2 regions of the Bradyrhizobium sp. SEMIA genome follow, and region 1 is predicted to be linked to the other one. Evidence: predicted binding sites of a transcription regulator. Region 1 holds the regulator's gene; the other holds the start of a gene.
The links. The regulator PhoB, encoded in region 1, activates phosphate uptake and scavenging genes when phosphate is short. The targets are predictions, from matches to a motif close to TGTCATNNANCTGTCAT.
Positions count from the first base shown of each region.

Region 2: a site for PhoB is predicted at 1,646-1,662, ahead of FOM02_RS06345 (phospholipase C). Genes of this name have one in related genera too.

Region 1 covers NZ_CP046601.1:8,928,302-8,933,325, forward strand. The annotation lists gene FOM02_RS42730 (aspartate aminotransferase family protein) at 1-905, opposite strand, end outside; gene FOM02_RS42735 (GcrA family cell cycle regulator) at 1,360-1,872, shown strand; gene phoB (phosphate regulon transcriptional regulator PhoB) at 1,977-2,684, opposite strand; gene phoU (phosphate signaling complex protein PhoU) at 2,707-3,423, opposite strand; gene pstB (phosphate ABC transporter ATP-binding protein PstB) at 3,435-4,253, opposite strand; gene pstA (phosphate ABC transporter permease PstA) at 4,250-5,024, opposite strand, start outside.
Region 2 covers NZ_CP046601.1:1,319,038-1,324,061, reverse strand. The annotation lists gene FOM02_RS06355 (ABC transporter substrate-binding protein) at 1-236, shown strand, start outside; gene FOM02_RS06350 (hypothetical protein) at 277-1,452, opposite strand; gene FOM02_RS06345 (phospholipase C) at 1,722-3,431, shown strand; gene FOM02_RS06340 (cytochrome-c peroxidase) at 3,451-4,794, shown strand; gene FOM02_RS06335 (alpha/beta hydrolase) at 4,954-5,024, shown strand, end outside.

The DNA.
Region 1 (5,024 bases):
TGATCGAAGAAGCCGGGCTTGAGCATGACGTCGAGAACGGCGTTCGCAGCCGAGATCGCGAGCGGATTGCCGCCGAAGGTCGAACCGTGCGAGCCGGGCCCCATGCCGGAGGCCGCCTCTGCGGTCGCCAGCACCGCGCCGATCGGGAAGCCGCCGCCGAGCGCTTTCGCCAGCGACATCACGTCAGGCGTCACGCCGGTGCGCCGATGCGCGAACAGATCGCCGGTGCGGCCCATGCCGGTCTGCACCTCGTCAAACGCGAGCAGCAGGCCCTTCTCGTTGCAGAGCTGGCGCAACGCCTTGAGGAAGGCGGGCGGCGACGAACGCACGCCGCCCTCACCCTGGATCGGCTCGATCAGGATGCCGGCGGTCTGCGGGCCGATCGCCTTCTTCACGGCCTCGATGTCGCCATGCGGCACCTGGTCGAAGCCGTCCATCGGCGGACCGAAACCTTCGAGATATTTTGCAGATCCCGTTGCAGCCAGTGTTGCCAGCGTGCGGCCGTGGAAGGCGCCTTCGAAGGTGATGATGCGGTAGCGCTCCGGATGCCCCTTGGAGAAGTGATGATGGCGGACCAGCTTGATCACGCCCTCCAGCGCTTCGGCGCCCGAATTGCAGAAGAACACGAAGTCCGCAAAGCTCTCGCTGCACAGGCGCGCGGCGAGCTTCTCGCCGTCGGGGCTCTGGAACAGGTTCGACATGTGCCACAGCTTCGTCGCCTGCTCCTGCAACGCCTTGACCAGCGCGGGATGGGCATGGCCGAGCGCGTTCACCGCGACGCCCGAAGTGAAGTCGAGATAGCGCTCGCCATTGGTCGCGATCAGCCAGCAGCCTTCGCCGCGCTCGAAACCGAGGTCGGCCCTGGCGAAAACGGGGAGCAAATGCGGCGCGGCGCTGTTGGTCATGACGATCACTTGGATGTTGCGGACGGCTTGAGTGCATTGCGCAACGCACCATTGACCGGCCCGGAAAACGAAACGTGCCGCCTTTTAAGGGCGGCACGTGCGACTATCTTATGCCTGGTGAGACGGGTGTCAATGCCGCCCGAAAGCCCCGGGAAACGCTGAATCCGTAGTCTTGCGGTGCCGATTTTGCGGGATTTTCACCACGGAACATGTGGAAGCGAGTCGGCGGACTCTTGCGCGCGAGTCACGCCATATTGTAGCGTTTGGACTGTCAGATACGACATCTCGTGCAGCAGTTCTGATCCCAAGAGTCCTCATGTACCGGCGTAAACGTTCGGGCGCATCCTGCGTGCCCGGCGAGCCTTAAGGGATTCTGGCGGCACGGGTTTTTCAAGGCTTAGGCATTCGCTGTGAGGCCCCAGGATGGCTGGCCGGCAGCGAGGGAAAGGGTGCAATGACGGTTTTGACCTGGTCCGATGATCGCGTCGAGCAGCTGAAGAAGCTCTGGGAGGCCGGACTTTCGGCCAGCCAGATCGCGGCCGAGCTCGGCAATGTGACCCGCAATGCCGTGATCGGCAAAGTGCACAGGCTCGGCCTGTCCGGCCGCGCCAAGAGCCCCTCATCGGCAGCGCCCCGGCCGCGCAAGGCCCGCCCCGCGCAGCACATGATGCGCGTGAGCCGTCCGATCTCGCGCGGCAACACCGCACTGGCGCAGGCCTTCGAGGTCGAGGTGGAGGCCGAGCCGGTCACCTACGATAACGTGGTGCCGATGAGCCAGCGGCTGTCGCTGCTGGAGCTGAACGAGGCGACCTGCCACTGGCCGGTCGGCGATCCCTCGAGCCCGGATTTCTTCTTCTGCGGCGGCAAGGCGCTTTCCGGCCTGCCCTATTGCGCGCAGCACTCGCGCGTCGCCTACCAGCCGGCGGCGGATCGTCGCCGTGCGCCGGCAAAGCCCGGCACGCGCTGAACGCTGCTTCAAACGACATCGTCCCGGCACGCGACCGGGACGACCCGTGACATAAAAAAGCGCGCCACTTGGCGCGCTTTTATTTTGCTCGCTTGCAATCGTTCTTACGTCTGCTCCGCCTTCGCAAAGCGGTCGTCGAGCGCGTAGCCGGCGCCGCGGACAGTGCGGATCGGGTCCTGCTCACGACCGAGATTGAGCAGCTTGCGCAGGCGGCCGATATGCACGTCGACGGTGCGTTCGTCGATGTAGATGTCACGGCCCCAGACGCTGTCGAGCAGCTGCTCGCGCGAGAACACGCGGCCCGGATGCTCGAGGAAGAACTCCAGCAGGCGATATTCGGTCGGGCCGAGATCGATCGGCCGGCCCGAGCGCGCGACGCGGCGCTTGTCGCGGTCGAGCTCGATGTCGCCATAGGCGAGCACGGTGGCGAGCCGCTCCGGGCTTGCGCGCCTGAGCAGGCCCTTCACGCGCGCCAGCAGCTCCGGCACCGAGAACGGCTTGACGATGTAATCGTCGGCGCCGGTCGCAAGCCCCCGCACCCGCTCGCTCTCCTCGCCGCGCGCGGTGAGCATGATGATCGGCAGCTGCTTGGTCTCCGGGCGGGTGCGCAGCCGCCGGCACAGCTCGATGCCGGAGAGGCCCGGCAGCATCCAGTCGAGCACGATCAGGTCGGGGATGTGTTCTTTGAGACGGGTGTCGGCGTCGTCGCCGCGCATCACCGTCTCGACGTCATAGCCGTCGCCTTCGAGGTTGTAGCGAAGCAGCTCGGTGAGAGCTTCCTCGTCTTCAACCACCATAATGCGTGCGCCCATGGTGTCGTCGCTCCTTGACTCTTCAGCTATTCGGGACCGTTGTGGCAAAGGTCGTCATGTCACCCTTCGGCCGCTTGTCGGTGATCGCCTGGCCCTCGATCATGTAGAACACGGTCTCGGCGATGTTGGTGGCATGGTCACCGATGCGCTCGATGTTCTTGGCGCAGAACATCAGGTGGATGCAGAACGAGATGTTGCGCGGATCCTCCATCATGTAGGTGAGGAGCTCGCGGAACAGCGAGGTGCAGATGGCGTCGACTTCCTCGTCGCCCTTCCACACCGCCATCGCCGCCGGCAGGTCGTGCGCGGCGTAGGCGTCCAGCACCGACTTAACCTGCTGCTGCACGAGGTCGGTCATGTGCTCGAGGCCGCGGAACAGCTTGAGCGGATGGAAGTCCGTCTCCAGCGCCGCGACGCGCTTGCCCATGTTCTTGGCGAGGTCGCCGATGCGCTCGAGATCGGTCGCGACGCGCATCGCGCCGACGATTTCGCGCAGGTCCACCGCCATCGGCTGGCGACGGGCGATGGTGAGAACGGCGCGCTCCTCGATCTTCTTCTGGAGCGCGTCGATCTCGGCGTCGGTCGCGACCACGCGCTGGCCGAGCGCGACGTCGCGGCGGATCAGCGCGTCGACGGAATCGACTATCATGCGCTCGGCGAGGCCGCCCATCTCGGCGACCAGGCGCGTGAGCTCCTGGAGGTCGGTGTCGAAGGCCTTTGCGGTATGTTCAGAACCCATATCCCGTCTCCTCAGCCGAACCGGCCGGTGATGTAATCCTGCGTCCGCCGATCGCTCGGCGACGTGAAGATCTTGCTGGTGTCGTCGAACTCGATCAGCTCGCCAAGATACATGAAGGCGGTCTTGTCAGAGACGCGGGCCGCCTGCTGCATGTTGTGGGTGACGATCGCGATCGTGTAGTTCTCGGACAGCTCCTGGATCAACTCCTCGACCTTGGCGGTCGAGATCGGGTCCAGTGCCGAGCAGGGCTCGTCGAACAGGATCACCTCGGGCCGCACCGCGACGGTGCGGGCGATGCAGAGGCGCTGCTGCTGGCCGCCCGAGAGCGACAGGCCGGACGCGTTGAGCTTGTCCTTGACCTCGTTCCAGAGGGCGCCACCGCGCAGCGCCTTCTCGACGCGGTCGTCCATCTCGGACTTCGAGATCTTCTCGTAGAGGCGGATGCCGAACGCGATGTTCTCGTAGATCGTCATCGGGAACGGCGTCGGCTTCTGGAACACCATGCCAACGCGGGCGCGCAGCAGGTTGAGGTCCAGCTTGGGGTCGAGGATGTTGGTCTGGTCGAGCATCAACTGACCGGTGACGCGCTGGCCCGGATAGAGGTCGTACATCCGGTTGAAGATGCGCAGCAGGGTCGACTTGCCGCAGCCCGACGGGCCGATGAACGCCGTGACGCGGTTGGTGCCGAGCGTCAGGTTGATGTTCTTCAGCGCGTGATGCTCGCCGTAATAGAAGTTGAGGTTGCGCACCGTCACCTTGGCCGGGGCTTCGGGTAGCGGCTGCGAGCCGTGCTGAACGGGCGTACTGACGGTAACTGACATATCGCTCATTTTGCGGTCCTCTCGGCGCTCAGGATGCGCGCGCCAATGTTCAAGGCAAGCACGGTCAACGTGATCAGCAGGGCGCCGCTCCAGGCGAGCTGCTTCCAGTAGGCGTAGGGGCTCTGCACGAAGTTGTTGATGGTCACCGGCAGGTTGGCCATCGTCTTGTTCAGGCTCAGGCTGAAGAACTGGTTCGACAGCGCGGTGAAGAGCAGCGGCGCGGTCTCGCCGGCGACGCGGGCGGTGGCCAGCATCACGCCGGTGATGAGGCCCGAGCGCGCGGCGCGATAGGCGATGCGCTTGATCACCAGCGAACGCGGCAGGCCGAGCGCGGAGGCCGCCTCGCGCAATGCGTTCGGCACCAGCAGCAGCATGTCCTCAGTCGTGCGCAGCACCACCGGAATGACGATCACGGCGAGCGCGAGGCAGCCGGCGATCGCCGAGAAGCCGCGCATCGGCACCACCACAGCGCCGTAGATGAACAGGCCGATGATGATCGAGGGTGCCGACAGCAGGATGTCGTTGATGAAGCGGATCACCGAGGTCAGCTTGTCGTTGCGGCCGTACTCGGCGAGATAGGTACCGGCGAACATGCCGAGCGGCGCGCCGATGCCGACGCCGAGCACGGTCATGATCACCGAGCCGACGATGGCGTTGAGTAGGCCGCCCTCGGTCGAGCCGGGCGGCGGGGTGTTTTCGGTGAAGACCTGGAGGTTGAGCCCGGTCAGGCCGTTGTAGAACAGCGTCAGCAGGATCAGCGCGAGCCAGGTGACGCCGAAG
Region 2 (5,024 bases), 2.1 Mb from region 1:
TCGACGCCTTCGCGCTGTCGCGCGACCAGCTCTACAAGATGGCGCAGAAGATTCCGGGCACGCGCGTGCTCGACGAGACCTTCAAGAAGACGGTGACCGCTGTCGCCGTCCCGCTCGGCCATAGCCAGGCCTTGGCGTTCGTGACCAAGTTCATGACGGATGCGACCACGAACGGCGCGCTCCGCAGGGCCTATGACAACAACGGCCTGAAGGACGCGCCGATCCGCACCGAGTAGGGCAGGCGGCGGCGCAGGGGGCCTGCGCCGTCCGCTGACCTTACGGCTCCGCGGTGCGAATGCCCGCAGGGCTCACCTGCAGCTTGAGCGTCGACGTCTTGGTCAGCGCCTTGCCGTCGAACGAGAAGGCGAGCAGCTCGTTCTCGACCATGCACTGCGCCACGACATGTTTGGAGTCCTTGGACCACACCATGCCCTGGCACCAATGGCCGATCTTGGCTTCCGCAACCGGCGTGAGGTCGGTGCCTGAGATCCGGTAGACCTTGAGCAGGCCGAAATCGTTGAAGAAAGGCGAGGCCGACGGCTTGTTCGAGCCGTTCATGACGGTGACGGAAACGTAGTTGCTGTCCGGGGACATTTTGACGGCCTCAGGCGTCTGTCCGACGGTGACCGTCGTGACGACCCGGATTGGCTTTGCGGTCATGTCGATCAGGCTGATCGTATCATTGTCGCCGCCGCCGGCGCCGACATTGCCGACGACGGCCGCGGCCGCGCCGGTGAGATCGATGTCGTAAGGACGCACACCCGCGGAGAGATCGCGCTTGGCGTACTCGACCTTGCTGCCGTCCACGGTGAGAAGCGAGATCTTGCTGTCGCCGTCGCGGGTGACCAGCGCGGTCGCGCCATCGCGCGAGAACACGGCGTGGCTCGGGCCCGACTTGGCGTCACCGAGCTGGATCTTGCCGCTTGCCGTCAGCGCGTTGCCGCTAATGGTGAAGACCGAAACCGTGCCTTCGCTGCGGTTCGCAACCAGCGCCAGCGTGCCTGCGCGGTTGATTGACACTCCGGCCGCGCCTGCACCGGCCTGCAATGTCGCGAGCACCTTTGGCGGTGTTGATTTGATATCGATCACCGAGAGCTTGTCGTCGGGAATAGTCTTGGTCGCATCCGCCGGATCGACCTTCATCGCGCCTGTCACCAGCGCAAACGAACCATCCGGCGCGATCGCCACGCTCGGTGGCGGGCCGACGACGCTGGCGGGTGCAGGAACCTCGCCCAGCAGTTTCAGCACGCCATCGGTGAGGTCGATCACGCTGACCGTGTCCGGCAGCGGCTGCTTGCGCACCACGGCATTGCCGTTCTCCAGAACCATCTTGCCGTCATTGGCGGTGACGACGATCTCGGCATGGGCGGCGAAACTGGCGAGGCCAGCCAGCGACGTTGCGACAAGGGCTGACGCGGCATGGCGCGTGCGCCTGCGAAGAGCGGCTTTCATGTTTCCCCCTGAGAGCTTGTTCTTGTCCGGCAAAGCTAAATGCAACCGGGCGCGTCACGCAACAATCTGGACGCGATCATTTTTGCCGTCGTGCGGGGAATAAAGCGACATGACGTGGCCCGGCGCGGCGGAGCAGGCGCCTGCCTAAAAAATCTTCGCTCCGCCACTGCGCAAAGTGTCTCGTGCGTCAAACTGACACAGCTCTGTCATTCGCGGTGTTTAGAACATTTCTGATCGTAAACATCCTCATTTCCGGGGCGTCAAAAAAAATGAAATCGAGACTTCTGACGACGGCTGCGATTTTCGCGGCCGCGAGCGCGCTCGCGTGCACTCTTCCCGTCCTCGCCGACGATTTCGGTCGCGATCGCGATCACGGACATGACGATCATCATCGTCATGCGCACGACATCCACACCGAGACGCCTATCAAGCATCTCGTGGTGATCTTCAACGAGAACCGCTCGTTCGACCATTACTTTGCGACCTATCCGAACGCGACCAACCCGACCGGCTCGATCCCCTTCGTTCCGAAGCCGCATACGCCAAAGGTCAACAACCTCGCCAACGCCAATCTGCTGTTGAACAACCCCAACAACAATCCGGCCAACGGCACCGGCGCGACCGACCCGTTCCGCCTCGACCGCACCCAGGCCAACACGCGCTCGCAGAACCACTCCTACACGCCCGAGCAGCAGGCCGTGGACAACGGCAAGGAAGACCTGTTCCCGAAATTCACTGGCCGCGGCACCGCCGGCGGCGCCGGCGCCTTCGCCACCAACGGTCAGGTCATGGGCTATTTCGACGGCAACACCGTCACCGCGCTGTGGAACTATGCCCAGCACTTCGCCATGAGCGACAACAACTGGACCGACACGTTCGGCCCGTCGACGCCCGGCATGCTCGAAGTGGTTGCCGGCCAGACCAACGGCGTGCAGCCGGTGGTCGGCACCACGTCGTCGATCGCCGACGGCCAGGGCGGCCTGACGCTGACCGGCGATACCGATCCGGGTAACGATGCCTGTTCGAGCACGACCAGCACGATGCTGATGGGCGGCAAGAATATCGGCGACCTGCTCACCGCTGAGCATATCAGCTGGGGCAGCTTCATGGGCGGCTTCGACCTGACGCTCAAGAACGCCAACGGCACCACCGGCTGCGCCCGCAGCACGTTCTCCAGCAACGTCAACGGCACCATCGTCGACTACATTCCCCACCACGCCTTCTTCCAGTATCACGCCTCCACGGCGAACCCGTCCCATGCCCGGCCGAGCTCGGTTCATGCGATCGGCCATACCCATGACCTCAACGGCAAGGTCGATCCGGCCAATCACAATTACGACCTCGAAGACCTCTATGCCGCGATCAAGGCCGGCAACTTTCCGGCCGTCTCCTACGTCAAGATGCCCGCCTTCCAGGACGGTCACGCCGGCAACTCCGATCCGCTCGACGAGCAGGCCGGCAATGTCGCTCTGATCAACTTCCTCCAGAAGCAGCCGGAGTGGCGCGAGACCGCCGTCATCATCACCTATGACGACTCCGACGGCTGGTACGACCACCAATACGTCGCGCCGAAAAATGCCTCGTATGATGCGACCGCCGATCAGGTCAACGGCCCCGGCCTGTGCGGTCTCGGTCCTAACAAGCAGCCGGCGCCGAACGGTCTCGGCGGCAAGCCGGTGAACGGCCGCTGCGGTCCGGGCACCCGCGTTCCCCTGATCGTGGTCTCGCCCTACGCCAAGACGAACTACGTCAGCCACAACTACACCACGCAGGCTTCGGTGGTCCGCTTCATCGAGGACAACTGGCTGCATGGCAAGCGCCTGGGTGGCGGCTCGTTCGACGCCACCTCCGGCTCGATCATGGACCTGTTCGACTTCGACCATGATCACAGCCACGACTTGCGGGCTGACGCGCTGTTCCTCGACCCGACCGCCGGCACTGTGATCACCAGCCCGCCGGACGAGCACCACCACCACTAGTCCAACGGGACGCTACGGAATGAACAGCCGCACTCTGTGGCTCCTCGGCGCCGGCCTGCTTTGTCTGGCCGGCGCCGTCTTTGCTGCCGGGACGCAAGGATTGGCGGAGTCGAACCAGGTTGGTGTGAACCCGAATCCGGTTCGTCTCATGCGTCCGCCCGTCGCGCCGTTGTCCGCGATGGCGCTGCTCGGCAAGGAAATCTTCTACGACGCCTCGCTGTCGTCATCAGGCACGCTCTCCTGCGCGTCCTGCCATAGCCCGGATCACGCCTACGGCCCGCCCAACGATGGCCCGGTCATGCTCGGCGGCGCCAATCTGTCACGGCAGGGCGCACGCGCGGTGCCGTCGCTGACCTATCTCGACCGCCACCCGAATTTCAGCATCGGCCCTGACAAGGGCGACGACGACAACATCATCGACCTCGCGCAGATGGCGGCCATCGGCCAGCAGGCGGCGCGCACGACCAAGACCGCGGGCGGCACCGGCGCGTCGGCGAACATCGTGCCGCAGGGCGGCCTGTTCTGGGACGGCCGCGCCGACACGTTGCAAGACCAGGCGATGTTCCCGCTGCTCGATTCCAACGAGATGGACGGCGGCAGCGCCGAGATCGTCGCGGGCAAGCTGCGCAACGCGCCTTACGCTGGCCGCTTCGTCGAGTTGTTCGGCGCCGGTGTGATGAGGAATCAGCGGCTGCTGATTGCGGAGGCGATGTTCGCGGTCGCGCGCTATCAGGTGGAGGAGCCGAGCTTCCATCCCTACACCAGCAAGTACGATTACTGGCTCGAAGGCAAGGCGCGGCTCTCCGAGAGCGAGCTACGCGGCCTGCAATTGTTCAACGATCCCGATAAGGCCAATTGCGCTGGATGCCACGCCTCGGCGCCGACCCGCGACGGCCTGCCGCCACTGTTCACGGATCATCAGTACGAGGCACTCGGCGCGCCGCGCAACGCCGCGCTCGCCAACAATCGCGACCCCAATTATTTCGACCTCGGCGTCTGCGGCCCGCATCGCACCGACATTCCCGAGCAGACGCAATATTGCGGCATGTTCCTGACGCCGACGCTGCGCAACAGTGCGGCGCGGCAAGCCTTCTTCCACAATGGCGTCTTCAGCACCCTTCAGCAGGTGATGGATTTCTACAATTTCCGCGACACCAATCCGGAGAAAGTGTTTCCGCGCTCAGCTGACGGCACGGTGCTGAAATACGACGACCTGCCGCAAAAATATCACGCCAATGTCGACGTCACCGATCCGCCGTTCGATCGCCACCCCGGCGACAAGCCGGCGATGACGGAGCAGGACGAAGCCGACATCATCGCGTTCCTGAATACGCTGACGGACGGCTACAAGGTGGAGAACTGACACGCGGGCTCGCGAACGCCCGGTTCGTGCCTGATTGCTGCGGGCGGGATGAAGCCGGTTGGCGAGGCGCAGCGTGCCGCAAGGCGAGCGGCTATGCTAGGCTCTGTAAGTCTTGCCGCATCCGGATCGAAAGGGATGGCAAATTGCTGGAGCCCCGCCATGGATCGTGTGCTTCACCTGATTGCTTCGCTCGGAATTCTCTCGTTCATGACATGGAACGAAGCCTTCGG